DNA from 4 places in the Martinezella jaguaris genome. Region 1 is predicted to be linked to each of the others. Evidence: predicted binding sites of a transcription regulator. Region 1 holds the regulator's gene; each other region holds the start of a gene.
What was found. Region 1 encodes PhoB, which activates phosphate uptake and scavenging genes when phosphate is short. Its sites were predicted from a motif close to TGTCATNNANCTGTCAT; they were not measured.
Positions count from the first base shown of each region.

Region 2: the regulator PhoB is predicted to act here: its motif matches at 1,916-1,932, upstream of CCGE525_RS11510 (UDP-2,3-diacylglucosamine diphosphatase).
Region 3: the regulator PhoB is predicted to act here: its motif matches at 1,907-1,923, upstream of phnF (phosphonate metabolism transcriptional regulator PhnF).
Region 4: the regulator PhoB is predicted to act here: its motif matches at 2,425-2,441, upstream of CCGE525_RS17940 (phospholipase C).

Region 1 is NZ_CP032694.1:743,244-747,099, reverse strand. Features, by position in the region: gene CCGE525_RS03690 (aspartate aminotransferase family protein) at 1-386, opposite strand, end outside; gene CCGE525_RS03685 (GcrA family cell cycle regulator) at 813-1,337, shown strand; gene phoB (phosphate regulon transcriptional regulator PhoB) at 1,423-2,106, opposite strand; gene phoU (phosphate signaling complex protein PhoU) at 2,139-2,852, opposite strand; gene pstB (phosphate ABC transporter ATP-binding protein PstB) at 2,904-3,719, opposite strand; gene pstA (phosphate ABC transporter permease PstA) at 3,734-3,856, opposite strand, start outside.
Region 2 is NZ_CP032694.1:2,351,018-2,354,873, reverse strand. Features, by position in the region: gene CCGE525_RS11520 (NADP-dependent malic enzyme) at 1-896, opposite strand, end outside; gene CCGE525_RS11515 (glycerophosphodiester phosphodiesterase) at 1,129-1,884, shown strand; gene CCGE525_RS11510 (UDP-2,3-diacylglucosamine diphosphatase) at 1,997-2,803, shown strand; gene CCGE525_RS11505 (MFS transporter) at 2,972-3,856, shown strand, end outside.
Region 3 is NZ_CP032694.1:279,877-283,732, forward strand. Features, by position in the region: partial or broken gene CCGE525_RS01305 (carbon-phosphorus lyase complex subunit) at 1-728, opposite strand, end outside; gene phnH (phosphonate C-P lyase system protein PhnH) at 732-1,361, opposite strand; gene phnG (phosphonate C-P lyase system protein PhnG) at 1,358-1,837, opposite strand; gene phnF (phosphonate metabolism transcriptional regulator PhnF) at 1,939-2,673, shown strand; gene CCGE525_RS01325 (2,3-bisphosphoglycerate-dependent phosphoglycerate mutase) at 2,880-3,515, opposite strand; partial or broken gene dapB (4-hydroxy-tetrahydrodipicolinate reductase) at 3,639-3,856, opposite strand, start outside.
Region 4 is NZ_CP032694.1:3,674,705-3,678,560, forward strand. Features, by position in the region: gene CCGE525_RS17925 (CobW family GTP-binding protein) at 1-463, shown strand, start outside; gene CCGE525_RS17930 (WD40 repeat domain-containing protein) at 463-1,452, shown strand; gene cysE (serine O-acetyltransferase) at 1,469-2,284, shown strand; gene CCGE525_RS17940 (phospholipase C) at 2,533-3,856, shown strand, end outside.

The DNA.
Region 1 (3,856 bases):
CCTTCGAAGGTGATGATATGGTATCTCTCGGGATGACCCTTGGCGAACTGGTAGCGCCGTGCCGTCTTGATGGCGCATTCCAGCGCCTCGGCGCCCGAATTGGTGAAGAACACCTTGTCGGCGAAGGTGGCTTCCGTCAGGCGCTTCGACAGCTTCTCCTGGCCCGGCACCTCATAGAGGTTGGACAGGTGCCAGACCTTGTCGGCCTGCGACTTCAGCTCTGCAACCAGATGGGGATGCGCATGGCCGAGCGCATTCACCGCGACGCCGGCGGCGAAATCGAGATAGCGTTCGCCGGTTTCTGTGATCAGCCATACGCCTTCGCCTCGCTCGAACCGCAGCGGAGCACGCACATAGGTGTCATAAAGCGGCGCGGTTTCAGCCATGGCCCATATCTCCTCGATCACAACCTTTAGGGCCAATCGTTTCCTTCGAGTGAAACGGGCCCAGAAAAATCAAAATGCCGCCTTGCGGCGGCCTGAGGCACTATTGATGTTTTGCACCGCGATGTCAACAAAACTGGCGATTTAGCAGGTGCGGCAGAGCGCCTCTGGAGGGACGGCTCGTCTTTGACAACTTATATTGCATAAATGCCACTCACCTATAGCAAGTTGGGGAAAACCTCGAAATCGATTCTCCAAGATTCCCGCGACTCTTGTCACGGAGTCAGCCTCACACTAGGTTAAAAACCAATTACTAGACTGCATGCGGCGGAACTAGTCACCACAATTTTAAAGCGTTTCACGCCTCGACCCAATGCGAGGCAATGGTGAGGGATTCTGCCATCAGAAACGCGACAGCGGAGACAGGGCATGAATTGGACAGACGAACGCGTCGAGAAGCTGAAGAAGCTGTGGTCCGAAGGTTTGAGCGCCAGCCAGATCGCGGCACAGCTCGGTGGTGTCAGTCGTAATGCCGTCATCGGCAAAGTGCATCGCTTGAGCCTGCCGGGCCGGGCCAAGGCCGGCGGAGCGGCAACGACGGCTCGAGCGCCAAAACGCAATACCTCGGCACCACGCGCGCCGAATTACGCCTCGCGCGTTGCAACCCGCACGGTTACCCGCCAGCAGGGTGCGACAATGCTCAAGGAAGAGGTCGAGATCGATACCGTCCACGAGATCGAATATCGTCCGGCCGCCAATGTGGTGGTTCCGATCTCGCGCCGTCTCGGCCTGACGGAACTCACCGAACGCACCTGCAAGTGGCCAGTCGGCGACCCGCTGAAGGACGATTTTCACTTCTGCGGCAACGACAGCCCGGACTCTTCGCCCTACTGCACCTACCATCAGCGCCTGGCTTATCAGCCGGTCCATGATCGGCGCCGAGCGGCACACTGAACCACATCAGCCAAATGAAAGAAACGGGCCGAAAGGCCCGTTTTCTGTTTCCGCCGCTCTGCAAAAAACCAGTCGGATGATCCGATCAGGCCTCCATGGAATAACCCGCGCCGCGAACGGTGCGAATGACGTCCTGCATATTGGAGAAATTCAGGGCCTTGCGCAGGCGACCGACATGCACATCGACAGTGCGTTCGTCGACATAGATATCGTGTCCCCATACACCGTCGAGCAACTGCGAACGCGAGAATACGCGGCCCGGCGAGGACATCAGGAATTCCAGCAGGCGGAATTCCGTCGGCCCCAACCGCACTTCGCGGCTCTTGCGGTGAACGCGATGGGTCTCGCGGTCCAGCTCGATATCGCCACAGCGCAACACCGTGGAGAGAACCTCCGGGCGGGCTCTGCGCAGCATCGCCTTGACGCGAGCCATCAGCTCCGGCGTCGAGAACGGCTTGACGACATAGTCGTCCGCGCCGGTGGAAAGGCCGCGCACGCGCTCGCTTTCCTCGCCGCGGGCCGTGAGCATGATGATCGGCAGGCGCTCCGTCTCCGGCCGCATGCGCAGCCGGCGGCAGAGTTCGATGCCGGACACGCCGGGGAGCATCCAGTCGAGGATCAGAAGATCGGGGATGCGCTCCTGGAGGCGCAGCTCGGCTTCATCGCCTCTCAGGATAGTGTCGACCTCGAAGCCTTCGGCCTCGAGGTTATAGCGCAGCAGAACGCTTAGCGCTTCCTCGTCTTCTACAACAGCTACTCTCGGAACCATGCGCCTCTGGTCTCCCTCTCTTGGCTTCTACGTTATTCCGTCACTGCACCGACGGTATTGGCAGTATCGTCTTTCGGGCGCTCGCCTTCGGGCTGAGCACCGGTCGCCATGTAATAGATCGTCTCGGCGATGTTGGTGGCATGGTCGCCGATGCGCTCGATGTTCTTGGCGCAGAAGAGAAGATGCGTGCAGGTGGTGATGTTGCGCGGATCTTCCATCATGTAGGTCAGCATCTCGCGGAAGAGCGAGGTGTACATGGCGTCGATTTCCTCGTCGCGTTCGCGGATCGATACGGCCTTGTCAGGCGAACGGGTCGTATAGACATCGAGTACTTCCTTGAGCTGGACGAGCGCCAGTTCGGAGAGATGTTCGATGCCGCGGGCGAGACGACGCGGAACGCCGGTGCCCTGCACGGCGATGACGCGCTTGGCGGTGTTCTTGCCGAGATCGCCGACGCGCTCCAGGTCGGAGGCGATGCGGATGGAACCCATGATTTCACGCAGGTCGGCAGCCATCGGCTGGCGGCGAGCGATGGTGACGATCGCCTTGTCGCCGACCTCACGCTCGGCGTGGTCCAGAATGACGTCATCGGAGATGACCTTCTGCGCAAGGCTGGCATCGCCGTTTACCAGTGCGCGGACGCTGTCGCTGACCATCTGCTCCGCCAGGCCGCCCATTTCGGAAATGCGGCGTGTCAGGAATTTTAGGTCTTCGTCATAGGCAGAGAGAATGTGTGTAGAGACCATTTTGCTATCCTCAAGGTGAACGATGTGAAGGGAACCGCGCGGGGAGCATCATCAGCCAAAGCGGCCCATGATGTAATCCTGCGTGCGGAAATCATCGGGATTGGTGAACATCTTATCGGTGTCGTTCTCCTCGACCAGATGGCCGAGGTGAAACATCGCGGTGCGTTGTGAAACGCGGGCTGCTTGCTGCATGGAATGCGTCACGATGACGATCGTGAAGTTTTCCCGCAGCTCATGTATGAGTTCCTCGACTTTGGCGGTGGCGATCGGATCGAGTGCCGAGCACGGCTCATCCATGAGGATGACCTCCGGACTGACGGCGACGGCGCGGGCAATGCAGAGACGCTGCTGCTGGCCGCCGGACAGGCTGGTGCCGGCATCATACAGCCGATCCTTCACTTCTCCCCAAAGGCCAGCCTTCTGCAGGCTGGTTTCGACGATGTGATCCAGATCGGCTTTGGAACGGTGAAGCCCGTGGATACGGGGCCCATAGGCTACATTCTCGTAGATCGACTTCGGGAACGGATTTGGCTTTTGGAACACCATGCCGACACGGGCGCGCAGCTCTACAACATCGATGGCGCTGTCATAGACATCCTGATCATCGAGCGTGATCTTGCCGGTGATGCGGCAGGTGTCGATCGTATCGTTCATGCGATTGAGGCAACGCAGGAAGGTGGATTTGCCGCAGCCGGAAGGACCGATCAGCGCCGTGACCGTATTGACGCGGATGTTCAGGTTCACGTCGAACAGGGCGCGCTTGTCGCCATAATAGACCGAGACGTCCTGGCCGATCATCTTATAGGGGATCGTCATCATCTTCTTAGCCAGTACTTTTTCGCTCACGGCTTCCGTCATCATGTTCATTCCATCGCCTCCTGTCACCAGCGCCGCTCAAAACGACGGCGCAGCAGGATAGCCCCGATATTCATCGCAACGAGGAAGAAGAGCAGGACGATAATGGCCCCGGAGGTTCTTTCGACAAAGGCGCGCTCGGCTTCGCT
Region 2 (3,856 bases), 1.6 Mb from region 1:
GCGAGTGCCATGATCAGCGGCTTTTCCGCCATCTGCTCCAAGAGTTCGGGCTTCAGCACGCCGGCGGCGGACAGGCCGAGGAAGACATCGGCGCCCGGAATGGATTCGGCAAGCACGCGCTTGTCGCTGTCCTGGGCATAGACCGACTTCCATTCGTCCATCAGGACGTTGCGGTCCTTGTAGACCAGGCCCTCGATATCGTGGACCCAGATATTCTCGCGCCGGGCCCCGAGCGTGACCAGCAGGTTGAGACAGGCGAGTGCCGCAGCACCGGCGCCCGAAGCGACGATCTTGACGTCCTCGATCTTCTTTCCGGCCAATTCCAGCCCGTTCAGGATGGCGGCGGCAACGATGATGGCGGTGCCATGCTGGTCGTCATGGAAGACCGGGATCTCCATTTTTTCGCGCAGACGGCGCTCGACGTCGAAGCATTCCGGCGCCTTGATGTCTTCCAGATTGATACCGCCGAACGTCGGTTCCAGCGCAGAAATCGAGCTGACCATCTCATCGACGGTGGGTGCGGCGACTTCGATATCGAAGACATCGATGCCGGCGAACTTCTTGAACAGGACGGCCTTGCCTTCCATGACCGGCTTGGAGGCAAGCGGGCCGATATTGCCAAGACCGAGCACGGCCGAACCGTTGGAGATGACCGCAACAAGATTGCCGCGAGACGTGTAGTCGAAGGCCGTTTCCGGATTGTCGCGAATGGCTAGGCAAGGTGCTGCAACGCCGGGAGAATAGGCAAGCGCCAAGTCACGCTGGTTGCCGAGCGGCTTCGTCGCCTGAATTTCAAGTTTGCCCGGACGGGGATAACGATGAAAGAAGAGAGCCTGTTCGTCGAGATTGCCGCTCGCCATGTTCTTGGCTGTCTTCGATGTATCCTGCGTATCCATTACGCTCCTCCGTTCCTGCTTACACTCACATTCGAGTCCCCTGCATACATCAATCCCTCAGGGTGCACAGTATGCAATTGGCGCCGAGGAAAGGTTTTTTGCGGCGGCTTTTTCACAATTGTTTTTCCTGTCCGGAAACTGTGACTTTTCGACCCGATGGTAAGCGAAGGCCGAGTGCGTCACACGGGGTTCACGGCGCGAGCCTATGAGAGCGGCAAACAAAGGAATCCCCATGACCCTCATCGCTTCCCATCGCGGCGGCACGCATCTCTGGCCCGAAAACACCCGGCTTGCCTTTTCCGAAACCGCCAAGCTTGATGTCGATCTGGTCGAATTCGACGTGCACCAGACGCGGGACAACAAGCTCGTCGTCCATCACGATGCGCTGATCGACCGCATGACGGACGGCAAGGGAGCGATCGCCGATTTCAGCTACGACGAACTGATGCGGTACGTCGTCATCGGCAGTGGCGGGGAGACAATCCCGACGCTTGCCGAAACCATCGAGATCTTCGGACCGTCTGCGGTCGACCTCCGGCTGGAGATCAAGACGAGGGTGGACGGCGAGCCCTACGAGGGCTTGGAAAGCCGTATAGCGGACGAATTGCTGGCAACCGACATGCTGAAGCGGACGATGGTGACAAGTTTTGCGCTCTCGCGCCTGGAAGCTTTCGGCGTCGCACTGGATGAGCGCGGCCTGAATGTCGGCGAACTTCTCGGTTTCATTTTTCTCTGTTCGCCGCTGACGGTCGCGCAAATCGGCTGGAGAGGGATTATTGCCGCGCTCGGCCAGTCTGGCATTCGCGAGATTGCCTTGCGTGCCGACTCCATCAATGCCGATGTGATGGAGCTGTTCCGGAAAGAGGGTGTGACGGTGCATGGCTGGGCGGCTCATACGAGCGAAGCGGCGAAGGCGATGTTCCGCTTGGACGTCGCAAGTTTTACAACCGATCGGCCCGATCTCGCTATAGCTGCAAAGCGCAGCTGATCTTCCACGGTAAGCTCCTCCACACAGAATTTGTCATCATCCTGAAACACGAGTCTGATTTTGGAATAGCCAACGTAGGTAGGGCACGGACATAAAGTTCGTGAATGAAAACATGGATGTCAGGCGATTTCGAACGCTGTTCATTTCTGACGTGCACCTCGGCTCGAAAGCGGCCAAGGCGGACTATCTCCTCGATTTTCTGCGCTATCATGAAGCCGACACCATGTTCCTTGTCGGCGATATTGTCGACGGCTGGCGGCTGAAGCGCAATTGGTACTGGCCACAGGATTGCAACGACGTCGTGCAGAAACTGCTGCGCAAGGCGCGCAAGGGAACGCGTATCGTCTATATCCCCGGCAATCACGACGAATTCCTGCGCGATTTTCCCGGCATGCACTTCGGCGGTATCGAGGTCGCCGAGCGGGCGATCCATGAGACCGCTGACGGGAAGAAATATCTCGTCCTGCATGGTGATGAATTCGACGTCGTCGTCCGCAACGCGCGCCTGCTCGCCTATCTCGGCGATTGGGCTTACGATATGGCGATCCTCATCAATATCGGTCTTGCCGCGGTTCGCCGCCGCCTGAACATGCCTTATTGGTCGTTCTCGGCCTGGGCGAAGCTTCAGGTCAAGCATGCTGTCAACTTCATCGGCGAGTTCCAGCGCGTCGTGGCTGAAGAGGCCAGGCGCAACGATGCCGACGGCGTCATCTGCGGCCACATCCATCATGCGGTCATCGAGGATCTCGACGGTATCCGCTATATCAATACCGGTGATTGGGTCGAAAGCTGCACAGCGATCGCCGAACACGAGGATGGTACTTTCGAGCTGATCACCTGGCAGTCGATGGTAGAAGCTCAGCCCGCTGGCGTAACCGTCGAGGATCTGCCGAAGGCGCTTGGGGCGCAGGCGGCGTAATTATTGCGCCGCTTCACAGATCCAATAACGGTTCGTCACAATTCTTGATCGTTGCAACCTGACTACAGTCTAATATTTTCTCCGCAACGTTTCAGTAGGGCTATTTCTCGCCATAGTCGTAATCACGATAGGGTGATAGGGAAAAATCAGTTTCCCTTCAGGTCTGTCATGATTCCCGCGACAAAATCTTTGCAGGGCGAGGGTGCGCCTCCATATTTTCGCTCGCGCAGCGCCTTGTCCTATTGTGCTCCGTTGCTCGTCAACGGGATTGCTCTGCCGTTTTTCCCCGTCTGGCTGGCTGGATTGAATTTCGGCGATCGCGAGATCGGTCTTGTTCTCGCCATCCCGATGGTGGTGCGCGTTCTCGTCGTACCCATTGTCGGCATACTTGCCGATCGCGTGGACGAACGTGCGAATGTGCTGTTCTGGTCTGGCGCGCTGTCGCTGCTGACAGCGATCGCTCTTTACTGGACGAGCGATTTCTGGCCGGTGTTGTTGGTCTACAGCATTCAGGGGGCGACATATGCACCCTACGTACCTATCGTGGAATCGATCGCCGTTTCCGGTGTGCGGCGTTGGGGTTTCGATTACGGCTCGATGCGTGTCTGGGGATCGATCGCTTTCATCTTCTCGACTCTGATCGGCGGTCAGATGATCGGCAAGTGGGGCGGCGCCATGGTTTTGCCCACCATGATCGGGGGCTTCGTCCTGACAACGATGATGGCCTTCTTCTGTCCGCGCATCGGGCCGACACGCCGGCGCAACCAGCCTATCAACCTGCAGGCGCCGACCGGCAGCGGGCTGCGCTCACCGCAACTGTTGATCAGCATGATCGGTGTATCGGTGCAGCAGTCGAGCCATGCCATGATGTATACATTCGCATCGATCTATTGGCGGGATCTCGGTTTTTCCGGCACGCAGATCGCCGTCCTCTGGAGCATAGGAGTAACGGCGGAGGTCATGGTTTTCTTCATGTCGAGAATGCTGAACCGCCGTTTCAGTGCCTGGATGCTGATCTTTTTCGGCTCGAGCATGTGCGTCCTGCGCTGGATC
Region 3 (3,856 bases), 460 kb from region 1:
AAAGCCGAGTTCCGGCACATCGAGTTCCACCTCCACTTCGCCGATGCGGATTTCGCCGGTGAAGGGATGCGTGCGGCCATAGCCGCGCTGAGTCGAATAGCCGAGCGCCAACAGAAAACCTTCGTCGCCGCGAGCCAGCGCCTGCAGGCGCAGATCGCGGGTCATCGGGAATTCCATCGGCTCGCGCGTCAGGTCGCCGGTTTCGTGGTCGATCGGCATCTCGCCGTCGCCTTCGATCAGCCCTTCCTGGCTCAGAATTTCGGAGACGCGCATCATGCGGCCCTCTTCCGCCGGCCGCTGCATCGGCTCGTCCACCGGCGTATCGGTGAGCAAGTCTGGATCGAGCAGACGGTGGGTATAATCGAAAGTGGGGCCGAGAAGCTGGCCGCCGGCAGGTCCTTATAGGTGGCGGAGATGCGGCGTTCGATCTTCATCGCCGACGTATCCAGCGGCCGGGAATAGCCGAAGCGCGGCAGCGTCGTGCGGTAGGCGCGCAGCAGGAATATCGCTTCGATCATGTCGCCGCGCGCCTGGCGAACGGCAAGTGCGGCCAGCGTGCGGTCATAAAGTGAGGCTTCGGCCATGACGCGGTCGACGGCGAGCGCCAGCTGCGCGACGATCTGGTCGATGCCGAGCGCCGGCAGCGAACGATCGCCGCGGCGACGATCGGCGAGCAGCCTGTGGGCATTGGCGATGGCGGCTTCGCCGCCTTTAACGGCAACATACATGCGTCACATCTCCGTCACGATGATCTTGGTGGTGCGCGGCAGGCAAAGGAATTGCCGTCCCGCCGTCAGAATGAGATCGACGCCGCGCGGGAAAAGAGCGCGGTTGTCGTTCCAGATACGCAAGAATGTATCCGGCAGACCGATCGGAGCGATCATGCGGATATCGGCAATGCCGGGGCCTGAGAGCGCCAGTTCCTTGCCGCCTTCGAGGGCTGCGATTTCCAATACCAATGTCGTCGAGCGGTCGGGATATTCCTGCGTGCCGACGGCAAACTGGTTGAGCGAAGCGAGCGCTATGCCGGCTTCGATGAAGGCGAAGCGCGCTTCGATCTTTTCCGATGTCACGGCTGCGCCGGTATGAAAACTCAGCCATTCCGGCATGGTCGATCTGCCGAGACCGGCCGACAGCCAGACCGGCGTATCATGATCGCAAAGCGTGAGGCCGATCGCGCCGGCGGCGATGTCGAGTGGGGCAGGCGGGGCGATGTCCGAGTTGACCGTCTGGATGGTTCCGGGCCGCGCCATCGCGTCCATCATCATTTTGAAGACACTCTGCGCGTCGAATACCGGATCGGCGAACCCGCCGGTCAGCGCATCGTTGCCGGGGATCGTGGGGCTAATGGAAAGGCTCATTGATCTTCTCCGCGGACCATGGTGAAAAAATCGACGCGGGTGGCCGCCGTTTCCTCAGCTCGTTTGCGGTCGTATTCGGCAATCCGATCAGTGACCGGCAGCAGGATCGCTTTCTCGACGAATTCTTTGGTGGCGGGTTGGTGCCAGAGCGCATCGAAGATCGCCGCGAGGCGTACCTTTTCGCGATCGGTGCCGAGCGCATGCGCATGGCCAACCGCACCGGAGGCAAGCTTGACGGTGGCGCGCGTCACCGTAACCTCGCCGAGATTGAAGGGCGAACCGCCGCCACCGATGCGCCCGCGCACCATCACGAGCCCGGTTTCCGGCCCGCGTACCGGCTGAACTGCCGGCTTGTCGGGCAGTACTTCCCAGGCCGCGTCTAGCTCGTCGCGTTCGGCCCGCGCCAAAAGATCGGCGGCGCGCTTGCGTTCCCGACGCTCTTGCGCCGCCGCCTCTTGCCTCTGTGCTGAATTCATCGCGTCATCCTCAAAATGTCTATTGATATAGACAACCATACAAGGTAGATTTATATCTATTAGCGAGACATGACAAGCGTGTGACACAGCAAGCGGGCAATATGGCGGGGCAGAAAGTACAAAGGCAGACGGGCGTGGCGCTCTGGCGACAGATCGCCGACCGGATTCGCACTTCGATCAATCACGGCGATTTCGACGACACAGGCATGGTGCCGCCGGAAACGGTGCTGGCCCTGCAGTTCGGGGTCAACAGGCATACGATACGAAGCGCGCTTGCGGCACTGGCACAGGAAGGGATCGTCAGGGCCGTGCAGGGGCGCGGAACGTTGATCGAGCGCAAGGAGCGTCTGAGCTTCCCGATTTCGAAGCGGACGCGATTTTCGCAGGGCATTGGCGATCAGGTACGCGAGACCCGCAGTGTCCTGCTTGCCACCAGCGAGGAGCCTGCGAGTACGGAATTGGCCCGACAACTCAGGACCAAGACCGGCACGCGACTGGTCCGCCTGGAAACGCTCGGTCAGGCGGATCACCGTCCGGTTTCGCGCGCCACAAGCTGGTTTCCGGCGGATCGCTTTGGCGCTATTGCCGAAGTTTATCGAACGACCGGATCGATCACCAAGGCATTTCGCGAGCTTGGCGTGCCGGATTATGTGCGCGTCGTCACCGAGATCACCGCGACGCATGCGGACGAAGGCGATCTGGCCGACCTGCAGCTATCTCCAGGCGCCATCGTCCTGATCACGCAGGCGCTGAATACCGATCTTGATAATGTTCCGGTGCAATATTCAATCTCGCGCTTCGCCGCCGACAGGGTGCGCTTTACGATCGAGAATTGAGGGTGGGGCTCGGCCTCTCCGGCCTCCTGAGCTTGTCGAAGGGCGGCCACCTTCTCCCCGTTTTGACGGGGAGAAGGTGATGGGCGCCCCCACAGCCTTCCCTCTATTAATTTGCCGAGACGAAGGTACGAAGGTCGTCCCCTCTCCCCGTCAAAACGGGAAGAGGGCTGGGGTGAGGGGCTTTCTCGAAGATTCTCAGATACCGCTCAATGCGCGTTCGACATGTCGCCGAGTACTTCCTTGGAGCCGACGGTGGAATCGGCGTTGAGCTTGTAGACCATCGGCACGCCCGTCGCGAGGTTGAGCGCCAGGATCTGTTCCTTGCTAAGCCGGTCGAGGACCATGACGAGCGAGCGCAGCGAGTTGCCGTGGGCGGCGACCAGCACCTTCTGGCCGGCGAGCACGCGCGGCAGGATTTCGGTCAGGTAATAGGGCCAGACGCGGGCGCCGGTATCGCGCAGGCTTTCGCCGCCGGGCGGCGGAACGTCGTAGGAGCGGCGCCAGATATGCACCTGTTCCTCGCCCCATTTGGCGCGGGCGTCATCCTTGTTCAGGCCGGAAAGATCGCCGTAGTCACGCTCGTTCAGCGCCTGATCCTTGATGGTCTTCAGGCCGGTCTGACCGACGCTGTCGAGGATGATGTCGAGAGTATGCTGTGCCCGGACCAGCACAGAGGTGAAGGCGATATCGAACTTGATGCCGTAATCGGCGAGCGCCTTGCCGCCGGCCTTGGCTTCTTCGATGCCGAGCTCGGTGAGGTCAGGGTCCTTCCAGCCGGTAAAAAGATTCTTCAAATTCCAGTCGCTCTGCCCGTGGCGAACGAGAACGAGAGTACCGCTCATAAATATTCCTCCTTGATAGAGCAATTCCAGGAAAAGTGCATAGCGGTTTTCCGTCCGGAATTGCGTAAGAACAAAAGGCTGGAGCGGTCCAGCAGTTCCCTGCTGAACCGCTCCAGGATGGGATCAACGTGTGGAAAGCCCGAGAACGTCGAGCATGGAATAAAGGCCGGGTTTCTTGTCGCGCGCCCAGAGGGCGGCCTGAAGCGCGCCGCGGGCAAACAGCGAACGATCGCCGCGCTGTGGGAGAGAGTCAGACGCTCGCCTTCGCCTGCAAAGATGACCGAGTGGTCGCCGATGACGCCACCACCGCGCAATGTCGCAAAGCCGATCGTACCCGCCGG
Region 4 (3,856 bases), 1.6 Mb from region 1:
GCTCGAGAACGATCCGCATTTCCTCGAGCATGGCCATGAAGATCATGTCTGCGGCCCGGATTGCGATCACCATGACCATGACCACCATCATCATGACCACGACCATGATCACGATCATCACCACCATGATCATCATCGCCATGGCCCGTCGCCAATTCACGACGTGACCGTGCAGTCGGTTTCACTGCGCGGCGGCGAGATGAACCCGGAACGCTTCTTCCCGTGGATCCAGAAGGTCACCCAGACCGATGGCCCGAACATTCTGCGCCTCAAGGGCATCATAGCCTTCAAGGGCGACGCGGAGCGCTATGTCGTCCAGGGTGTCCACATGATCATCGAAGGCGATCATCAGCGTCCCTGGAAGGACGGCGAAAAGCATGAGAGCCGCCTGGTCTTCATCGGCCGCGAGCTTGACCGTGAAAAACTCGAAAAGAGCTTCAAGGCCTGCGAGGCGGCCGCCTGATGTCGACTGTCGCTCCGCTTGATATCGACGGCCACGTTCTGGCCGTCGAATTTTTAGGTGACACCCCCTTCTTCGCCAGCGCTGCCGGCGCGATCCATCGGTTGGATGGCGGCGAGAAGGTGACGGAAGCCCATCAGGGCATGCTCACCTGCATTCGCGATCCCCATAGCGACAGCCTGATTTCCGGCGGCGAGGACGGCAAGGTTCTCCGGATCGCTGCTGACGGCGGCGTTGCCGTGCTTGCGGAAGCACCACGCAAATGGATCACCCAGCTCGCCGCCGGCCCGCAGGGCACGGTCGCTTACGCATACGGGAAAAGCAGCTTCGTGCGGCTCGCCGATGGCTCGACCAAGGAATTTACCGAGGAGCGAACCGTCGAGGGCATCGCCTTCGCGCCCAAAGGCCTGCGCATCGCGGTCGCGCGCTACAACGGCGTTTCGTTGCATTGGGTTGGCATGACCGCTCAGCCGATCAATCTCGAATGGAAGGGCGCCCACACCGGCGTCACCTTCTCGCCGGACGGTCAGTTCGTCGTCACCACCATGCAGGAAAACGCCTTGCATGGCTGGAAGATGGACACGAAGCCCGGCGCCGAGGCCCGACACATGCGCATGACGGGGTATCCCGCCAAGGTAAAATCGCTCTCCTGGTCCAACAAGGGCAAGTGGCTCGCCTCCTCCGGCGCACCGGCGGCGATCGTCTGGCCGTTTCAGGGCAAGGACGGCCCGATGGGCAAGGCACCGCTGGAGCTCGGGACCCGCGCCAACATCATGGCGACCTCGGTCAAGTTCCATCCGGTGGAGGATATCCTGGCAATCGGCTTCATCGATGGAATGATCCTGGCCGTGCGCATCGGCGACGCCAAGGAAGCGCTCTTGCGCCGCCCGGGCAAAGGTGCGATCACCTCGATGAGCTGGAGCAAATCCGGCAAGCTGCTCGCCTTTGCCTCCGAGGCCGGCGATTGCGGCGTGGTTGACGTTTCCGCTTGATCAGAAAGAAATAGTCATGTCCCAGACAGGAACGGCAATCGCCGGACATTCTGTTGCCGCTGCCGGCAGGGTCTGGGACGTGATCCGCCATGAGGCCGTCGATCTCGCCGGCCGCGAACCGACGCTACGTCCGTTGCTCTCCGCACAGGTCATTGCGACGCAGACCGATGCTGAAAGCCTCGCCAATGTCCTGGTCGCCCGGCTTTCCGTTGCTGGCATCGAAACCGATGCTCTTTTCGCCCTGTTTCATGATGTGCTGACGCGGCACGCCGCAATCCTGAAGCAGACAGAAGCGGATCTCGCCGCCGTCCGCACGCGCGATCCCGCCTGCACGACCTATCTGCATGCGCTGCTGAACCTCAAGGGCTTCCACGCGCTGCAGACCCACCGCATCGCCCATGCACTGTGGTCGGAGGGCCGGCCGGAAATCGCTAGCTGGCTTTCCAATCTTGCCTCACTCGTCTTCGGTCCGGATATCCATCCGGCCGCAAAGATCGGCTCGTCCATCATGCTCGATCACGGCTCTGGTATCGTCATCGGCGAGACCGCCGTCATCGAGGATGAAGTCTCGATCCTGCAGAACGTCACGCTCGGCGGCACCGGCAAGGAAACCGGTGACCGGCACCCGAAGATCCGTCACGGCGTGATGATCGGCGCCGGCGCAAAGATCCTCGGCAACATCGAAGTCGGCGCCTTCAGCAAAGTCGCGGCCGGCAGCGTTGTGGTGAAGCCGGTCCCGGCCCATTGCACCGTCGCCGGCGTTCCCGCGACGGTCGTCCGCATCCATCGCGCCGACGAGATTCCGGCCGAGACGATGGATCAGAATATCTAGCTAACGGGTGTGCCCCGTGACATAAGGTAGCAGGCTACGCGTGTCCGCGGCACCTGCCGGCGACCTCCTCTTTCATGTCAGCAAAAACAACCCTTTAGTTGCGTTCCTCATAGACAACACATCCTTCTTCCGGCATTCACCTTCACGGAACTGTCATATACGCTTGGTAGCCCGGCATTGTTCCCTCCGCCTCGGCGCGGCGCATTTTAAGCGTCGGGGCGCGGACCCCCACTCGAGAGGATATGACTATGATCTGTCTTTCGCGTCGCGCCGCCCTCGCTGCCGGCAGTGCGCTCACTTTGATTTCGCTCTGTTCCACCGCTGGTGCCGCCGATATGGCGCCGACGAATACCGCGACGCCGATCAAACATCTGGTCGTCGTGTTCCAGGAAAACGTTTCCTTCGACCATTATTTCGCGACCTACCCCAAGGCCGCAAACGTCGACGGCGAGCCGGCATTCAAGGCCGCCGACAACACGCCGACCGACATCAACACGCTCGCCCATGCCGGTCTCATCGACAACAACCCGAACAAGACGAATACGGCCAACGGCGCCGATGCCGCTGCCCCCTTCCGCCTCGATCGCACGCAAGCAGCCGCACAGTCGCAGAACCACGGCTATACCGCCGAGCAGGCCGCCTACAACAATTTTGCGATGGACCTTTTCCCGGCCAATACCGGCAAGGGCACCAAGGGTGCCGCCGGCGCTTTCGGCACCAAGGGCCAGGTCATGGGCTACTATGACGGCAACACCGTCACGGCACTCTGGAACTACGCCCAGCGCTACGCGATGAACGACAATTCCTTCTCCACCAATTTTGGACCGTCGACCCCTGGCGCGCTGAACCTCATCTCCGGCCAGACCAACGGCGCCATCCTGCCGCCCGGCTATGCGCTGGAGAAGGACGGCACCTATTCAAAGGGCCGCATCGTACCTGACGGCAACGGCGGCTGGACCGTGATCAGCGACTTCGACCCGACCGGCGATGCCTGCTCGGCCGGCCAGACAGCGCTGATGTACGGCAAGAACATCGGCGACATGCTGAACGAACACAAGATCACCTGGGGCTTCTTCGAAGGCGGCTTCGATCTGACGCAGACCAATGCCGACGGCACGACCGGCTGCAAGCGCGCCACGACCTCGACCGTCACCCAGGTCAACAGCGCCGACTACATTCCCCATCACGAGCCGTTCCAGTACTACGCCTCGACCGCCAACCCGACGCACGCGCGTCCGTCCTCGATCGCTGCAATCGGCACCACCGATGCAGCCAACCACCAGTACGACATGACGGACTTCTACGCGGCCCTGAAGAACGGCAGCATGCCGACCGTCAGCTTCCTGAAGGCACCGGCCTATCAGGATGGCCATGCCGGTTATTCCGATCCGCTCGACGAGCAGGAGTTCGTAACGCAGGTGGTCAACACCGTCCAGAATTCGCCGGACTGGAAGGACACCGCCATCATCGTGCTCTACGACGATTCCGATGGCTGGTATGACCACGCACATGCCGTCGTCAATCCGTCGAAGCTCGGCGTCAAGGGTTATGACGTGCTGACTGGCGATAGCT